3 regions of the Rummeliibacillus sp. GQ308 genome follow, and region 1 is predicted to be linked to each of the others. Evidence: predicted binding sites of a transcription regulator. Region 1 holds the regulator's gene; each other region holds the start of a gene.

Region 1 (6,561 bases):
CAATAGAATGTTCTGGTGTGTTGTATACTCCTGCTAAATGTGCTTCAGCCATCGCCATACCAACAGCCATAGCAATCCCTTGCCCCAGTGGACCAGTTGTCGCTTCTACTCCAGCAGTGTGCCCAAATTCAGGATGACCAGGAGTTAATGAATTCCATTGACGGAAGTTTTTAATTTCATCCATCGGTAAGTCATAACCACCTAAATGAAGTAGGCTGTATAATAACATTGAACCATGTCCTGCTGACAATACAAATCTGTCACGGTTAAACCATTTTGGATTTTTTGGATTATGTTGCATTTGTTTTGTCCATAGCGTGTAAGCCATTGGTGCTGCACCCATTGGTAAACCTGGATGACCAGAATTTGCTTTTTCGATTGCATCAATCGACAAAGTTCGAATTGTATTAATTGCAAGCTGATCTGCTTGTAGCGTCATGAATAGACATCCTTTCTGAAAGCAAAGTATTATTCTATTACAGTTTAGTCAACATTATGTCAGAAAACAATATTTTTTCGACATTTACTTTACCTTATTAATTTAAAGGATTATTTCGTTTTTGAATTTCCTTTACCTTTTCCGGTGTTACTTCATCGCCATTTGGATCAAATACTCGGACATGCTCAATGGTGTCTCTCATGGAATTACGGAATGTATCCAGATATTCTTTTCGAAGTGCTGTTTGTTCTTTTGCTTCCTCGACACTTAGTCCTTCTGCTTTTGATTTTCTAGACAGGAAATTAATACGGTCAATCTTTTCTTTTGGCAACATTTATATACACCCTTTCATATTCTTCATATCTTAAAGAGTATGTAAAATATGTTTTAAGTGCAAGCGTTAAGCATTATTTGCATATCAAGCCAACCAGTATTCGAAAGTAAACTTTTCGACAGTTTACAATTAATTATTGTGCTCTTCGAATTCTTTATAGCGTCTATGTACTGTTGCTTTGCTAAGTTGGAAGCCCAATCCATTTAGAGTAGAAGTGATTTCTTCAAATGTTAGCCCTTTATTTCTCAATTGAATAATCTGTTCAATCGGAGCATCAATTCTTTCTCTACCTTCTGGATTGCCCCGATCCTTTAAGTTATTTTCAGGCCTATAGCCGTTTTGTACAGCCCTTTTCATCCCACGACGTATTTTGGCATTATGTAATTTCCTTTGATATTCCTCTACTAGTGCCAATATTTCAAGCAACATTGTATCCATTTCATTCAGCTGGATATTGCCTGCATTATTAAGCGTAAAAATAGTCACTTCCATTTTATTAAGTAGATGTAATACGGCCATGCGACCATTCCCTCGTCCTAATCGCGTTTCATCCTGCACAAACAATGCTGTAATATGTTGTTCTTTAATATAATCCAGCAAATCCATGAGTCCCTCGCGTTCTACGTCATAGCCGCTATGTCGATCTTTAAATACACTCATAACATTATAGCCTTTTGTTTTGGCAAACTCTTTTAGTTCACTTTCTTGCCGTTCTAGCGAAGAATCTTGGGATTCTTTTTCTGTACTCACACGGCAATATAATACTGCTTCTTTCCCTCTATTCATTTTCACTCGCCAACTCTATTCCTCTTTTATTTGTGCTAGTTTTTTTGTACGCAGGAATAGATAAAGTATGACCAGCTATAATGCGTCCGTCAATAATATTGTTTTTATCTTTCACTAAAGAAACCCACTCACTTTTGGATAAATCCCCTTTATAAAGTCCAGATAGCGACCATAAAGTATCTCCTTCTTGGACTTCTATGTTTGTGTAGCTAGTTGTATCCCGATTGATGACCATAAGAATAACCATAATGGCGAATATGAATGCAAATAAATAGGTGGTATTTCGATTTTTTTTAATCCAGTTCATAAGGATCTCCCCTTCATCGAATGTTTGTTCGTAGTTTATATAATTCAATATAATACGAACATGCGTTTTTGTCAAATATATTTCGAACCTATGTTTGCATCCGTTTAATAGACATGTTATACTTCATTTAACAATTAAAGAAAATTGCTGATAAGAGGGTGAGCAAATTGAAAAAGGTATCAAAAAGACAAGATGATATATTGGAATTTATAAAAGAAGAAGTACGCACTAAAGGATATCCGCCTTCTGTACGAGAAATAGGCGAAGCTGTAGGTTTAGCTTCCAGTTCAACTGTCCACGGCCATTTGAATAGATTGGAAAGCAAAGGGCTGATTCGCAGAGACCCGACAAAACCGCGCGCTATTGAAATCTTAGATCAAGGAAATGTTACCAAACAGGGTGTTATGCATGTTCCTTTAGTTGGGAAAGTAACTGCCGGGTTACCTATCACCGCTATCGAAAATATTGAAGAGTACTTCCCTATTCCTGACACTTACGGTGGATCAGATGACCATATTTTTATGCTCGAAATCATGGGTGAATCTATGATAGAGGCAGGAATTCTCGATGGAGACTATGTGATTGTCAAACAACAGGCAACTGCCAATAATGGAGATATCGTAGTAGCTATGACGGAGGAGAACGAAGCAACAGTAAAACGTTTTTATAAAGAAAAGGGACACTTCCGTTTACAACCAGAGAATTCCTCTATGGAGCCAATAATTGTTGAAAACGTTGCTGTTCTTGGTAAAGTTGTTGGTCTTTATCGAAACATATACTGATACTTAAAAAAACAATCGAGTCTATTACATTACCTGTAGACTGATTGTTTTTTTATAAACACAAAACAGATAGCGCGGGTGTTAAATTAGTTTTATTTTGCGCCTACTTAAAGTGCTATTTTGCAGTATGAAAACATTGCATGTTTCTTTTATTTCTCAACTAGCTTTTTAATCGCCAACATGGACTTACCCTGAATAATACCTGTATCTTCAAATTTAAATGAAGCGTATAATGTTTTAGCTTTGATATTACTTGTTTGATAAAAGAGAGCTATATATTCTGCTTCACCAAATGGCCACGTTACTATTTCCTTCAACACTTTTTCAAATGCAAGTTTGCCATAGCCTTTCCCTTGGTAACTCTTTCCAATCATAATATGCCAAATAAAATAGCTCTTCTTGCCGTAAAAATCTTCTTTTTCAAACGATTCGTGATCCAACGTATCATAAATATACATCAAAAATCCAACCACCACTTCACCGGCATAAATGGCATAGGGTGCAGCAAATATCCCTTCTGCATTCAACATATGAGCATCTGCAAAGCTTCTTAGGTTAGTAGTTTCTATAAAGTCTTTTTGGTTTTCTTCAACTTCAAGTGCTATTACTTTCTCTATGTTATCTCCAGTTATTTTTCGTAATTCAATCATTTTCTATTTTTTCTCCTCTCTTAATACAATCCACTACCTCCTTGCACATTCAAAACATAGTCACATATCATACGATTATTCTCATAATATGCTGTACAAAGTATTCACCAGTAATAAACTCTACTCTTCCTGATTTTTCATTCTAGCGCCATACATAATTGTAATAAAACTTAAAAACTTCCATTATTCAATATAAGTAAATATATTACAGTGTATAATATAGGTAAATACAGGGTTATAAATTTTTAGATTTAACAGTCAGATGGTTTAACACATCTTCTATTGCGCAAAAATATCTCTCGACAATTGAGTGAAGCAAAAACACAACATTTTTGCTTTCCGAAGCGCTTAAATATGAACGTGATAAGGCTACTATTATTGTTTAGGATTAAGGTTATCTGGGTGAAGTAAGCAAGACTAATATTAAAAAGTGACAGAGGTGGGTTTGAAAGATGGATACTTTTAAAACTTCAGAAAATGATGACGGTTCTTATATTGACTTGGAAGTTCTGCAACATTACTTGGCAACTGGAAGAGAAGTTGAATTCTACTATCATAAAACAAAATACTATATAGCAAATAGCTCTCAAGGATATATACTTTTAGAAGTATTTCCAGGTTCTGATACCAAGAGTAAGGATATTTCTGATAGTTTTAATGATACAAATGAATTTTTGCTTAATGTTAAAATCGCTAATACCTCATTAAAAGAGATTTTCTCTAAGCATACTAAGAATATAGAGATCGTCTTTATCTATTAAAGATTGAAATGGGTGACTTGCTAATCCCGATAGTGTGTTATGATATTTAGTTTTTTAATTGTCTGTGACTAAATAGAAATAGACCTCAACATGTAAAAGATATTAGGATCCTACGACTTAAAATTGAGTTTATTGTTAGTATTATTTTGGTAATTCGCATTTTTTCTTAAATATTATTCGACTATCTGTTTTTGTTCTTCTAAAAATTGATTTCATCTATTTAAAAATAGTTCTTGATTTTTCTCTGTTACTTCAAAAGTCATCGAGAAATATCGAAAATCACGTGCTGGTATTGAAGGTATTTTAAAATCCCAAATAACATCGTAAACTTTGGTACTGTAGTCTATTTCTTTTAATTCTGAGTCGTATCGTTTCGGATGATTATATTTTTTGGGGTTTTGATACAACCACAATAAAGCAATATAAAGATATTTGTTTTTACAGTCAATCATGAATTGTTTATTTTCCAATAACATTAAATCAATTATTTTCTCTTGTATTAAATCATTAATATACTTTTCAGCTAAGTCTTCTTCATTTTTAAAAAGTGAAGCAAGCTCAAATAGCGTATTTGAAGTATTATCATTAATTGATACCTCTGATACTGCTTTTTCAATAGCATAATTTAGAGAAACATATTGACTTTTTAATCCAAAATATAATTCATTCCAATTTAAAGAGGCATGATCTATAAAGAAAGCATACGGAATATTTAAATTTAACGAGTTCTCTGGCATATCTAAAATAAATTCTTCATTCTGATAATCTGTCATATTAATCATTCATCTCCTTTTCGATAGAATAATCTACCCTTAGGTATTTAACCAATAGCTTGTTGTACCCGGTATCACATTTGATGCGTGATTTGTCCTTCTCTATTAATTGTATAATGAACTATACTTTCTTCTCTTTCAATGTTTTTCCTTCCTTTTATAAATTTACTTTTCTTTATACCTTTTGCTATTTATATTATTTCCAAATTTTATAAATACTGTATGCATAATAAACACCTATTAATACAAAAAAAGCGCTGGGACTTTGAATCCCAGCGCTTTTTATTTTAGTAAGTCTTCATGTATTGGTCACGTTCCCATTGGTGGACCTGTGTTCTGAAGAAATCAAATTCTATTTCTTTTGCTTCACGGAAATTAGCATAAATATGCTTTCCTAAAGCACCTTGAATGACTTGATCCTCTGCAAGTGCGTGCAATGCGTCATCTAGGTTTGCCGGCAAATTACCAATGCCTTCTTCTAGTCTTTCTTCAGCATTCATCACATAAATATTTCGATCAACTGCAGGTGGCGGTGTCAACTGTTGCTCAATACCATTTAATCCCGCTTCTAGAATGACAGCCATCGCTAAATAAGGATTTGCTGCTGGATCAACTGAACGTACTTCAATCCGAGTAGATAGACCGCGAGAAGCCGGAATACGGATAAGAGGAGATCGATTCTGTGCTGACCAAGCAATATAACATGGAGCTTCATAACCTGGCACTAATCGTTTATAAGAGTTCACAGTTGGATTTGTCACAGCTGTAAAGCCTTTGACATGTTTTAATACCCCAGCCATAAATTGATATGCTGTATCGCTCAATTGCAGGTCGCCATTCGGATTAAAGAAAGCATTTTCTGACCCTTTAAATAAAGATACATTACAATGCATCCCAGAACCCGCCACACCAAACAATGGTTTAGGCATAAACGTTGCGTGTAAACCGTGTTTGCGAGCAATTGTTTTTACAACCAATTTAAATGTTTGGATGTTATCGCATGCTGTAATCGCATCTGCATATTTAAAATCAATTTCATGTTGGCCCGGTGCTACTTCGTGGTGAGATGCTTCAATTTCAAATCCCATTTCTTCCAACTCAAGCACAATATCACGACGGCAATTTTCACCTAAGTCTGTTGGTGCTAAATCAAAGTAACCACCATGGTCATTTAGTTCAAGTGTTGGTTCGCCCTTTTCATCTAATTTAAATAAGAAAAACTCAGGCTCAGGTCCTAAATTAAAGCTGGTAAAGCCCATTTCTTTCATACGGTTTAATATGCGACGCAAGTTATTTCTTGGGTCTCCTGCAAACGGTGTACCATCTGCACTGTATACATCACAAATAAAGCGGCATACTGTACCTTTGCCGATTGTCCATGGGAATACAATAAATGTATCTAAATCAGGATATAAGTACATATCAGATTCTTCAATACGCACAAAACCTTCAATAGACGAGCCATCGAACATCATTTTATTATCCAACGCTTTTTCTAGCTGACTTACAGGTATTTCTACGTTCTTAATAGATCCTAATACATCTGTGAATTGTAAACGGATAAAATTCACTTCTTTTTCTACTACCAATCTACGAATATCATCTTTTGTAAACTTTCCCAATGAAATCTCTCCCTATATGTAGAATTTTTTAGGTGTTATGAAAAGAAACGAGATAAATCTCCATGTCGGATAGAGGTTTTTTGCATACTTTGCGCTTGACGCATTTC
Region 2 (6,561 bases), 400 kb from region 1:
TTGTTCCCCTTATATTATGAGAAGGAAAAAGTGCAGTTTCTGGATGGAATTGATCATTTTCTTCATGCAAATCACAAGCAAAAATCACTAGCTCTCCTTTGTTTACAAATTCATTAATGTGTTCAATCATCTTTTCTTCAATCATTTGTCCAGGGTCTCCACAAGTAAGCAACCCATCTGTAGCTACAAAATCATACGTATAGTCAATAATAATTAATGCTTTCTCCATTTAATAAACAGCTCCTTTGTGTCTTTACATATATCATGACATAATTGAAGGGTAATTACGAAAAAACTCAAAATAAAAAATATTTTGCATATTTATATTTTCTAGACTATAATAACAAAAAACAAGAAGGGTGTTGGAGCTAATGGATCAAACTGTAGGAAAAAAGTTAAATAAGCAAGCATTGCTCTTTGTTTTTATACATTCTATCTTCTTTCTAAATCTTGCTTTTGATTTTATCGAAATCCCGATTCATTAAAATAAACATGAATAAAAGATGATCTTCTAGGCTTTTCTTATGCAGATTACTGCGCAAGGGAAGCTTTTTTTATAAGGTTATATTTATGGAGAAGCGAAAGTTGTCGAAAAAAACATTGACACTTTCGACAATTTTAAATTATATTTCTAGTATAAAGTTTTAGAAATCAGTAGGCTGACACTTTATTTTAGGTCGCTTTATTGTATAGCGGTTTGAAAACTATATTTGTAGAACACAATGATTAGCAAATTTGCTGCTTTAAAGCCTCATACTAATAAATGTTACCGCTTACAAAGGGGTGTTCTGATTGACTTTGCAACAAGATGAACAAAAAGTGTTGGTTAAACAAGGGGAAATATCTGCGGGAGCACAGGAAGAAACACATTTAAAGAGAAAATTAAAATCTCGCCATCTGACAATGATTTCAATTGGCGGTGCGATTGGTACTGGTTTATTTTTAAGCAGTGGTTCAGCCATTCATACAGCAGGGCCAGGTGGAGCGCTGCTCGGTTATATGTTAGTTGGAGCAATGGTCTATTTTGTTATGACAAGCTTAGGAGAAATGGCTGCATATATGCCAACAAGTGGATCGTTTAGTTCATACGCCTCCAAGTTTGTTGACCCTGCTTTTGGATTTTCAATAGGTTGGTTGTATTGGTTTAACTGGGCAATGACAATTGCTGCGGAATTGACCGCATCTACAATGATTATGAAATTTTGGTTTCCGGATAGCCCCTCATGGATCTGGAGCGGCGCATTTTTAGCTATTATATTCTTGCTAAATTATTTATCAGTTAAAGGCTATGGTGAAGGTGAGTATTGGCTATCGTTAATCAAAGTTAGTGCTATTGTTATTTTCTTAATTGTCGGAGTCTTAATGATTTTCGGAATTATGGGTGGCGAAGCAGTAGGGTTTAAAAACTTTACAATGGGGGACGCGCCTTTCTCAGGAGGTATTCTAGGAGTATTCGTAGTCTTTATTGCGGCTGGTTTCTCCTTCCAAGGGACTGAGATTGTCGGTGTAGCAGCAGGGGAAAGTGAAGACCCTGCCAAAAATGTTCCTAAAGCAATCAAAAGCGTATTTTGGCGGATCTTGTTATTCTACGTTTTTGCTATCTTTGTAATAGGATTATTAATTCCATATACAAATGCCAATTTACAAAATGATTCAGTTATGGTGAGTCCATTTACATTAGTATTGAAAAAAGCAGGGATTGCTTTCGCTGCGTCTCTTATGAATGCAGTTATATTGTCTGCCGTATTATCAGCAGGAAATTCAAGTGTCTACGCTTCAACTCGTATGCTGTTTTCAATGGCGAAGGAGGGACAAGCACCTCGAATTTTTGGTAAATTAAATAAACGCGGTGTACCAGTAGTGAGTATGATTTTCACTTGTGCAATTGGCGCACTTGCATTCTTAGCATCATTTTTCGGTGATGGAACTGTTTACTTGTGGTTAATGAATGCCATTGGTATTACTGGATTTATATTCTGGTTAGGTATTTCAGTGAGCCATTATCGTTTCCGGAAAGGATTTTTAGCGCAAGGGCATTCATTAGATGAATTACCTTATCGTGCCAAGTGGTTCCCGATTGGACCGATTTTCGCAGTTGCATGCGGTATAATTGTGATTATTGCACAAAACTTCCAAGCCTTTTTAGCTGATAAAGTTGACTGGGGAAGTGTAGTAGCAGCTTATCTAGGTATCCCATTATTTTTAATCTTGTTCTTTGGTTATAAATTTGTCAGAAAGTCTAAAATTGTTAAACCAGAGGAAATGGATTTTACGTTTAAAGATTAACGATAAAAAGAAGCAGGTATATTCCTGCTTCTTTTTTTGTTGATTAAAATGAAAAGGCTTTCATATTTTTATTGACAACAGCTAGAAAACATATTATGATTAAACAAATGTTTGGTTAATAAACATATGTTTGAAAGGTGATAAGATGCCTGAAAAAATAACTGATAAAGAGCAGTTGATTTTGAATGCAATACGCAAGAATCCTTATGTGTCGCAGCAAGAGCTTGCAGAGATGTTAGGCTTATCGCGTCCATCAATTGCTAATATGATTTCTGGTTTAACTAAACGAGGTAATATTTTGGGTAGGGCCTATATTTTAAGTGAATCCGAACAAATCATATGTGTTGGCGGAGCCAATATTGATCGTAAATTTCATATCAAAGATAGCGCTCAACTAGGCACTTCGAATCCAAGTTACACTACCCAAAATGCTGGAGGAGTAGCCCGTAATATTGCAGAGAATTTAGGAAGACTTGGTTGTGATGTGTCGCTGTTATCTGCAAGTGGTCTTGATATGGATTGGTCATTCATTGAAGACGCATCATCTCTTTATATGAAGCTTGATACAGTAGCTAAATTCCCTGAAAAGGCAACAGGTTCTTATACTGCTGTTTTGGATGCACAGGGTGAATTAATAATAGCCCTTGCAGATATGGAAGTATATGAAGCTATCACGCCTGATTTGCTGTTGAAAAATGAAGCTTTATTAAGTCAATCCAAATGCATTGTGGCAGATTTGAATTGCCCTAAGGAAACCATCCAATTTTTGTGCAGCTTTGCTAAAAGTCATAACTTGCCAATTGTAATAATTCCTGTTTCATCTCCGAAAATGAATCGCTTGCCAGATGATTTGGCAGGGGTATCATGGATAATTACCAACCGAGATGAATCGGAAACTTACTTTAATACTGAAATTAAAACAAATGAAGATTGGAAAAAGGCTGTTGAAAAGTGGCTAGATTTAGGTATTGCTAATGTAGTCATCACAAATGGCAAAGAGGGGTCTATGATAGGTAATAGAAATGAAGGAATCCTACATATCCCACCCATCCCAGTCGATGAAATTGCTGATGTAACAGGAGCGGGAGATGCGTTTTCATCTGCTGTAATTTACTCTTGGCTAGAAGGAAAACCTTTAACCGAAATAGCTAGAGCTGCAAGTGTGAATGCTTCAAAAACATTAGCATCTCCATATACGGTTAGACAAAATTTATCCGCAATACAATTACAAAAAGACATGGAGGAATTATCATGAATGAATACATCACTTTATCTGAGGAAGTACGTGCAGCAAAAGAACAAGGGAAACCAGTAGTGGCTTTAGAGTCAACCATTATCTCTCATGGCATGCCTTATCCGCAGAATGTAAAAACAGCTCGTGAAGTAGAGCAAATAATCCGTGATAATGGGGCAGTCCCAGCAACAATTGCTATAGTGGATGGAAAAATAAAAATTGGCCTATCAGATGAGGAATTAGAAATGTTCGGCAAGAGCTCAGATGTAGCGAAAGCGTCACGCCGTGATTTAGCTTATTTGCTTGCTACAAAAAAACTTGGAGCAACTACTGTAGCTGCAACAATGATTTGTGCAGAAGTAGCTGGAATCAATATATTTGTTACGGGTGGTATTGGCGGTGCTCATAGAGGTGCTGAAAACACCATGGATATTTCAGCAGATTTAGAGGAATTGGGTCAAACAAATGTGGCAGTAGTTTGTGCTGGAGCTAAATCTATTCTAGACTTAGGATTAACTATGGAATATCTTGAAACAAAAGGTGTACCGGTAATCGGTTATAACACGGACGTACTACCAGCTTTCTATACACGCAAAAGCGAATTCCCCGTCAACTTTAAAGCAGAAGATGTAGAGACAATTGCTTCAACATTAAAAGTGAAATGGGATTTAGGCCTTAAAGGCGGAGCTGTTATTGCCAATCCAATTCCTGAAGAATATGCAATGGACGAATCTGTAATTAATGAAGTGATTGAATCTGCATTAAAAGAAGCAGAAGAAAAACAAATTACGGGTAAAAATGTAACTCCTTTCTTATTAGGAAAGGTAAAAGAACTAACAAAAGGTAAAAGTCTTGATGCCAACATTGCATTAGTGAAAAATAATGCAGTGATTGGTGCAAAACTAGCTGTCAACTACAATCAACTTTAAGTATTAACAAATTAGATAAATAGAATAGAAAATGAGTGGCCTTAATCTGAAAGATTAAGGCCTTTTATTTTGGAGAAATAGTTTTAAAATTGTCGAGCTTCTTCTTTATATATATAAACATTAAAATTATTTTGTTTTCCAGATTATATTATTATATAATTCAGAATAAACTGTATATTAATCTTTTGCCAGGATGAGAGAAAAAGAGATTTATACAGAATTAGAATCATAAGGGGGCAGGAAAATTGAAAGCATTAAGATCCATCATATTATGGGGAGTAATTTCTGCTATTGGGGCAATAAGTTTTGGTTATGTTGCTTTAAAACGTGGTGAAAGTATCAATGCAATATGGATTTTGACCGCAGCTCTTTGCGTTTATGCTATTGCCTATCGTTTTTACAGTAAATTTATAGCGAATAAGGTTTTTCAGCTCGATGATTCTAGACAAACGCCAGCAGTAGTGAACAATGATGGAAAAGACTATGTTCCTACGAATAAATGGGTTTTATTTGGACATCATTTTGCGGCTATTGCAGGAGCGGGTCCGCTTGTTGGGCCAATTTTAGCTGCACAAATGGGCTATTTGCCTGGAACACTTTGGATTGTGGTAGGCGTTGTGGTGGCTGGAGCAGTTCAAGATTTTATTATTCTATTCGGATCAATGCGACGCAACGGAAAATCGTTAGGTGAAATGATTAAAGATGAAATTGGCAAAGTAACAGGCATTATTGCAATGGTAGGAATTTTAGGCATTATGGTCATATTATTAGCTGTATTGGCTCTAGTCGTTGTTAAGGCTTTAGCGGGTAGCCCTTGGGGTATGTTCACCATCGCAGCAACGATTCCTATTGCTATTTTAATGGGGATCTATATGAGGTATATCCGTCCGGGAAGAGTGGGCGAAGGTTCAATCATCGGTATTATTCTATTAATATTATCTCTTTATTTCGGACAATATGTATCAGAACATGAAACGTTAGCGCAAATGTTTACCTTTAAAGGCGAAACAATTGCTCTTATGATGATCGCTTATGGTTTTATTGCTTCTGTATTGCCGGTTTGGCTTTTGCTGGCTCCGCGTGATTATTTAAGTACGTTTTTAAAAGTAGGAACTATTGCCGGCTTGGCGCTAGGCATATTAATTGTAGCTCCTTCATTAGAAATGCCTGCTGTAACCAAATTTATTGATGGTACTGGTCCTGTCTTTTCAGGTAACCTTTTCCCATTCCTATTTATTACTATAGCTTGTGGATCGGTATCAGGGTTCCATGCATTAGTTTCATCAGGTACTACTCCAAAAATGATTGAGCGTGAATCACATGCGAGAGCAATCGGCTATGGAGCTATGCTAACTGAATCTTTTGTAGCTGTGATGGCCATGATAGCAGCATGTGTTCTTACACCAGGTATCTATTTTGCTATCAACAGCCCTGCAGCTGCAATTGGCACTGATGCTGTTACTGTAGCTGCTACAATAAGTGATTGGGGTTTTAAATTGACTCCTGATGATTTAACAAGGCTTGCCGATCAGGTGGGTGAAGCCTCTATTCTTTCAAGAACGGGTGGAGCGCCTACATTAGCAATCGGAATGGCAGTCATATTCTCGAAGGTAATTGGCGGAACGACTATGATGGCTTTCTGGTATCACTTTGCCATTCTTTTTGAAGCGTTGTTTATTATGACAACTATTGATGCAGGTACTAGGGTTGGCCGTTTTATCATTCAAGATTTAATAGGGAACTTCTATAAACCATTCGCAAAGACTGATGCCTGGGTACCGAACATTATTGCTACGGCACTATGTGTTGCAGGGTGGGGGTATTTCCTCTATCAGGGTGTTGTAGACCCATTAGGTGGAATTAATACACTTTGGCCGTTATTTGGTATCGCCAACCAAATGCTCGCGGGGATTGCGCTCGTCTTGGGAACAACTATTCTCTTTAAAATGGGGAAAAAAGTTTACACATGGGTCACATTGTTACCGACCACTCTATTGTTAGTTGTAACAATGACAGCGGGGTGGCAAAAACTGTTTCATGACAACCCTAAAATCGGCTTCTTATCACATGCGAAAGTATTTCAAAATGCGCTTGATAAAGGGGAAGTATTGG
Region 3 (6,295 bases), 1.2 Mb from region 1:
GTAACAAAAATAGCAGAATCCTTGTGGCTCTAAGGTTGAAGAGGTTTTTGTTTAGTAACCCATAGCTGTTTTTTCGCTAATTTTAAATGTTTTTCACTAACCCTTAAATAATTTAGAGGTGAACAAAATGGTTGGAGATTTTATTAGAGATAACGTTATTCGTGAACAAGGTTGCAAAATTAGTCATAAAGCGTTGTATGAAAATTACGTTAGATATTGTTTTGATTTAGGTGTTAAACCTAATTCTAAAAATAAATTTGGAAGAATGATGAATGAATTTGGCTATGGTGCAAATGTAAATTATTGCGGTGTAAGAATGCATAAAGGAATTCGGTTGAGGAAGGAGTGAGTTTACTTCCATGCAAGTTTTAAAAATACTTTCAACCATCTGGAAATCCGGTGCTGAAATGAGCATGCTGCCATCTGGTGAAATTGAAATGAAAAATCATAAAGTTGTGCCACCTGAAACTATGAAGGCAGCTGAACAGGTATTTCCGCAAATTGAAGATTGGTTTAAATCATGGGCGAACGCAAAACCGATTGATATAACCATTCAAAAAACATTGCATCAATACTGTGGATGGACAAAGAACGAATCGATTATTAATTGGCTCAATAACGATATTGAATCAACTGAATTATTTCATGATTGGACGGTTGTTCTTGCTAAAAATGGTTGGATAGATATTTATGAGGATTATCGCCAATTTGAAAATGATGAATCAAAGAAGATGGCGCAGGAGATATATGAACGTGCTGTTGCATTTGCGAAGGGAGGAAATAATGATGAGGGAAATTAAGTTTCGTGCTTGGGAACCATTAAACAAAAAAATGCGAGTTTTAGATTTCTGCTTGTATCAATTTAACTATGGAAGTCTAAATTCACACAAGTTCGTTCTTCCGCCTAACCACCAGAGTATGCAAAACCCATATACTTTCATGAACTTAGATGCAGTGAAAGTAATGCAATACACTGGTCTTAAAGATAAAAATGGTCGTGAGATTTATGAAGGGGATATATTGCAATTTAGTGGGCGTGTGGTTGCTTGTGGAATTGTTAAATACAACGAAAATTTATGTTGCTTTCAAGCATGCCACCAAATGTCCTGCTGGTTGATTTGCAAGGAAAGTGGAGTGGAAGTTGAAATCATCGGCAATATTTACGAAAATCCAGAACTATTAGAAGGTGCTGCACATTGATTCATTACTCTTACACAGATACAGAAATCAATAAAATCCTAAAAACCATGACCATTGTGGTTGATACTCGTGAAAATGTAAACGGCCATATCCTGGACTACTTACATGCGAAGGATATTCCAGTAAAAATCAAAGCACTCAAAACAGGCGACTATTCTGCTATGATTCCCGCTAATCCTGAGTTTGGCATTCCGAGAGATTTATATCTTAATAGTTGCTTGGAGCGAAAAAACTCGATTGATGAGATTACAGGCAACTTGCAGAAAGATACACGCAAAGCATTTGAAAATGAATTAATTCGAGCAAGTCAAAATCCATTTGTTTTAGTTTGCGAGGATAAGGACGGGTACGAAAAAATCCTTACAGGCAAATACAGAAGTCGTTACGATCCAAAAGCATTGCTGGGTACACTCAAAACTTTTGAAGCACGATACGGATTCAGCATTGTGTTTCTTGATAAAAAATACAGCGGAAATTATATCTATTACCATTTCTATTATCAAGCTAAAGAATATCTAAAAAAGGGAGCGTTTTAACATGGCAAAAGTACAACTTAATCAAAAGGAGCAACACTATGCAGATACACGTATCGAGGCAGAAGAAATCGTTGAAACAGCAAAAGAAAATAAAAATTTAATGATGAACAAAATCACAGAGAAATTCAACAAGTATGGCCAGTATTTCCTTGTTGATTTAACGTACCAATACAGCACACCAAAAGAAGTTATGGAAAGTAAGCCGGAAGATGATACGCCAGAAGGTCAGCTAAGTATTGAAGATGTTGAAGAACCGCATGAGGGTGTGAAATACGAGGTTGATAACAATGGAGTTGTTTCAGTTCCTGAAGAACAATTGAAGACAGATGAAGTAGAGTTTGATGAATTTGCGGGTGCTACAGAATGACCACAGAGGAACTAATCTTAGCAAATCCAACATTGTTAGCAGTACGACAACTGTTAGATAACCAAACGGTTAAAGGCTATGCAAAGTACGGTACAACGGTCAATCCAGATGATTATTCTGTGGAAGAATGGATTGACCACGCGCAGGAAGAAGCAACGGATCTACTTGTTTATTTGGAAGTATTGAAAACAAAATTAAATGAATCGAGCAAGAAAACAGCCAATGAAATGGAACGATTAAGAGAAGCATTAGAAGCCATTGCAGCTGATACGAAAACCTGGACAAACCCAGATGAAACGATTCCATATGTAAATAAAATTGCTAGGGAGGCATTGGTGGAATGAAAGTAAAAGTAAAAAAGCTTGCTGAACATGCGGTAATGCCAGTTAGAGCATATACAACGGATAGTGGTTTTGATTTATTTGCACTTGATCAAGTAATCATCTCACCATTTCAAAAAGTGGCAGTCGGTACAGGGATTGCATTTGAGATTCCGGCAGGTTATGAAATTCAGATTCGCCCAAAAAGTGGAGTGTCATCTAAAACGCCATTAAATGTGATTGTAGGCACAGTGGACAGTGGATATATAGGAGAAGTTAGCATTATTGTTCAAAACGTTTCTAGCGAGCGTTACGAGATTCCTAGAGGATACAAACTGGCGCAGGCAGTGTTTCAAAAGCTACCAGACATTGAGCTTGTGGAAGCAACGGAATTGAGTAGTGGTGATCGTGGAGCAAACGGATTTGGGAGCACAGGGGTTTAGAAGAAATGAGGAGGCATGCTAAATGAGTGAATCTATACCATTTATGCTTGTTACTAATGAGAAAGTTAAAAAGGGTCAAATGATAAATTTTGAGGATAAAAAATGTCGTATAACTTCCATCAATGAAATTGAATGGTTTCAAAATGGCTATAAAGTTATCGGCAGATGTAAACAATCTGAATTAGATAAATGGATGAATGGGATAAAGAATCTGTAGCTTGATGCTAATAATTTTAAAACTAAGGAGGAGGACCAATGAATGTAAGAAACGGAATCTTAATTGAAAATCCACGTGCTCGCCTAAAAGTTGAACGAGTGAATGCTTATAACAAGCAAAGGGATAGCAAGCAATATGATGTGTATGTAGAAATGCAGCACAGAACAGAAAAAGACTGGACAGTCGTAACGCCATTTGAAGAACATTATATTCGCGCCTTAGAACAAGAAGGCTACAAGATTATAAAAAATTTCGAGATTAGAAGAATAGGAGGGTAACAACATGAATCCAACAGAAAGGCGGTTAAAGAATGAGTTAAAACTTAAACGCATTGAGATTATGTACCAGACTACTGAAATCTTTAAGAAGAATTGTGAGCCTTGCACAAAAAAGGATTACGATTCCTTGGAACCTTGCCGGAATTGTCAAACATACAAGCAATTACGAAAGCTTGGCACCGAATTGCTAAATTTGTCCGCTAAAGAAAAAGGTAGCGAGATTCACCATCTTAAAGAAAATTTGCTAGGTACGCTTACACTGAATAAATATAGAGAAATGAAAAAAGCTGGTCTAACTGATAAAAAAATTGCTACAAAGCTGAATACAACTGAGCATTACGTGAAGATATGGAAAAAAGAACATATTCCAAGAGAAAAGTATGGTAAGCTTGCTGATTTAACTGTGGAGGAATACAAAGATTTGAAAGCACAAAAATACACGGAAAAAGAAATTGCTGATATGAAGAAAGTGACAGTCGGTACTTTGTTTATTTGGCGGAAAGAACGGGATTTGGCGTAATCTATATATTTTTTACCCTTGAATAGAACGTCAGTTTGTATATTTAAGCTATACAAAGTTCGACATTTAGATTTAGCAAACCATTATACAATTAAAAGCCATAGAAGACTACTAGAGAGATTTTAGAACTATTTTAATAGTCTTAATCCTCTCGCTGTCTAAATGGCTGTAAGGGGCTTTAAATGAGTTATTTTTAGTTAGAAATAAAGAGGTGAGATTGTGGCAGCATTGACGCGTACAGATATAAAAAAGATAGAAGAATATTGGATTAATCATGAACAGAATAAAAAGCAATTGAAATACCGCGAATGGGAATTGCTTTATCCGTATCAGGAAGAAGAACGGATCGGTGGCATATCCAGCGGTAACATATCCAATTCGACACAGCAAAAGGCTATGGCACTTATGCAGGATGCGTTTTACCAAAATCTCAAGAAGATTGTGGAGGCAATCGAAGGATTGTATACAACATTGGACAGTGATTCTAAAACTATTGTAGACATGAGGTATTGGTGTAGGAATGACTTTTTCGAATGGGAAGATATTGCAGATAAACTATACATGTCGAGGCATAAGGTCTTACGTAAAAGAAATATGTTACTTGATAAGACAGCAAAAGCCATAGGATGGGTGTAAGGGATGCATAAACAATACTAAAGAACGAATAAAATATTCTATTGCTCTGTATGTACTCTTATAAGGAGGAACTTTGGCTTGAAGGATATAATGGATACGATTCAATTTTTTTATATTGACCGTTGGAAGTTTTATGCGTGGATGTTTTCAACAATGGCTTTGTGGTTGGTTATTCCTCACTGGAAAAGTAATCGATGGATAAAAAGAAAAATCGTTTGTTTGTTTATATTTACTATATTCGCATATTACTTCGCATTTAAATCTTTATTTGCTTGAACTTTCTAATACTAGCGAAGTTCACTAAAAAACCATGTAAAGTGATAGCATGGAGTTTTTGATAAGAAGCTTCATGATTCTTCCTTTGGATATGGGCCACTCGTAAAGAGTGGTTTTTTAAGTTCACATTCAATCGAGTGCGGCTTTTTTTTGAATGTATTAATGACAGCCTTACTTTATAAATGTAAAATGTGTAAAGGAGGTCGTTAAATGTTTAAAAATTGGACTAATAGAGACTGGTTATGGTTAACAAGTTATTTTATTTTTATAGTAATAATCCTTTTGGCGAATTACTATCTTGAATGGGAAACTAGTCTATCAATTATATCTAGTGCTACATCAATAGCTTTAGCAATTTTAGCCATTTTCTTGTCATTAAAACAAGATTCTGAAAACAAAATTTCTTCAGATTCCAAGCATTTAGAGTTATCAAAACAATTGAGAGAATTGTCACTTACGTTAATTAGTAAACAAAACGGGATAGCTGAGGTTGTAAATAATGTTGAAGAATCAGTAGACACAAATAGTGAATTGGATGAAAAACAAGATAGTTATACTCAAAAACAATTATTAGAGTATGGAGAAAAAGTCAAAAAAGAAACCATTCAAAAGTTTGAAAAAGAATTAAATAAACAAATATTTAATGAAATTGAAAATTTAAATAAGATTAAAGACAATATTAACGTTAGGAAAATAGATCGTAGGATACCGAAGAGTAAAGCAATTATTAAAGATTATATCGATAGTGTTGATAAATTTTCACTAAATGAGATAGTAAATCACTTAAGTGAATTGGGAATTAATATGACTACCAAAGAAGTTATCATTATGATCAAAGCGATTGAAGAGGAACGTGGAAAATAAAACTTTGAAATATTATTACAGTAGTCACATCAAAAACGATGTGGCTTTTTCTTATGCCTTGATAACGACACATGATAACAGTCCATTAAAGATCGTTACGATGTGGTGACTATGAATTATCGTGTGTTGTTGTGAGGGTGTAAGTCAGGTTCGCTATGGACCTAGATAATAGTTGTGGAGGGATAACATGCAAAAAACGGATGTCACTAAACTTAAACAACAATTAGAAACTGCTTCAGTACATGTAAATGCTTTATCTGTTGAGATAGATGCAATTCGAAATGTGATTGGAAATTTAATTAAATGTCCTCATTGTGGGAGCTTAGAGGTTTCAACCTACATGACTGACAATGCTAAACTTTATCAACTAAAGTGTGACAAGTGCAATCAACTGGTTGAATAGTGTGGAGGGATAGCAACAAATGAGATATAAAAAAGCCAATCCATTCTACTTATCAACCGCTTGGAAGCATAAGCGATTAGAAATCCTCAAGCGTGACAACTACGAGTGCCAATGGTGCAAGGAAGAAGGCAAAGTTCAAACCAATGAAGATACAATCCTTGAGGTTGATCACATACAAGAGCTTGAAGACTTTCCTGAATTAGCTTTAGACAATGACAATCTTCGAACACTTTGT

Evidence for each region. The regulator LexA, encoded in region 1, represses DNA repair genes until DNA is damaged. The targets are predictions, from matches to a motif close to CGAACATATGTTCG.
Region 2: a site for LexA is predicted at 2,406-2,419, ahead of AC6CHJ_RS06590 (carbohydrate kinase). Genes of this name have one in related genera too.
Region 3: a site for LexA is predicted at 3,906-3,919, ahead of AC6CHJ_RS10515 (DUF722 domain-containing protein). Genes of this name have one in related genera too.

What each region holds. Positions count from the first base shown of each region.
Region 1 covers NZ_JCAXDQ010000001.1:941,091-947,651, reverse strand. The annotation lists gene tkt (transketolase) at 1-439, opposite strand, end outside; gene AC6CHJ_RS04490 (DUF896 domain-containing protein) at 537-773, opposite strand; gene AC6CHJ_RS04485 (YneB family resolvase-like protein) at 903-1,559, opposite strand; gene yneA (cell division suppressor protein YneA) at 1,552-1,866, opposite strand; gene lexA (transcriptional repressor LexA) at 2,034-2,648, shown strand; gene AC6CHJ_RS04470 (GNAT family N-acetyltransferase) at 2,798-3,298, opposite strand; gene AC6CHJ_RS04465 (hypothetical protein) at 3,751-4,059, shown strand; gene AC6CHJ_RS04460 (DUF2247 family protein) at 4,272-4,832, opposite strand; gene glnA (type I glutamate--ammonia ligase) at 5,120-6,454, opposite strand; gene AC6CHJ_RS04450 (MerR family transcriptional regulator) at 6,490-6,561, opposite strand, start outside.
Region 2 covers NZ_JCAXDQ010000001.1:1,345,914-1,352,474, forward strand. The annotation lists gene AC6CHJ_RS06580 (cysteine hydrolase family protein) at 1-229, opposite strand, end outside; gene AC6CHJ_RS06585 (amino acid permease) at 904-2,286, shown strand; gene AC6CHJ_RS06590 (carbohydrate kinase) at 2,432-3,541, shown strand; gene AC6CHJ_RS06595 (pseudouridine-5'-phosphate glycosidase) at 3,538-4,449, shown strand; gene AC6CHJ_RS06600 (carbon starvation CstA family protein) at 4,695-6,561, shown strand, end outside.
Region 3 covers NZ_JCAXDQ010000001.1:2,102,051-2,108,345, reverse strand. The annotation lists gene AC6CHJ_RS10565 (hypothetical protein) at 128-349, shown strand; gene AC6CHJ_RS10560 (hypothetical protein) at 360-800, shown strand; gene AC6CHJ_RS10555 (YopX family protein) at 787-1,200, shown strand; gene AC6CHJ_RS10550 (ERCC4 domain-containing protein) at 1,197-1,736, shown strand; gene AC6CHJ_RS10545 (organic solvent tolerance protein OstA) at 1,738-2,103, shown strand; gene AC6CHJ_RS10540 (hypothetical protein) at 2,100-2,447, shown strand; gene dut (dUTP diphosphatase) at 2,444-2,866, shown strand; gene AC6CHJ_RS10530 (hypothetical protein) at 2,889-3,083, shown strand; gene AC6CHJ_RS10525 (hypothetical protein) at 3,122-3,361, shown strand; gene AC6CHJ_RS10520 (hypothetical protein) at 3,366-3,881, shown strand; gene AC6CHJ_RS10515 (DUF722 domain-containing protein) at 4,101-4,517, shown strand; gene AC6CHJ_RS10510 (hypothetical protein) at 5,004-5,657, shown strand; gene AC6CHJ_RS10505 (hypothetical protein) at 5,845-6,060, shown strand; gene AC6CHJ_RS10500 (HNH endonuclease) at 6,080-6,295, shown strand, end outside.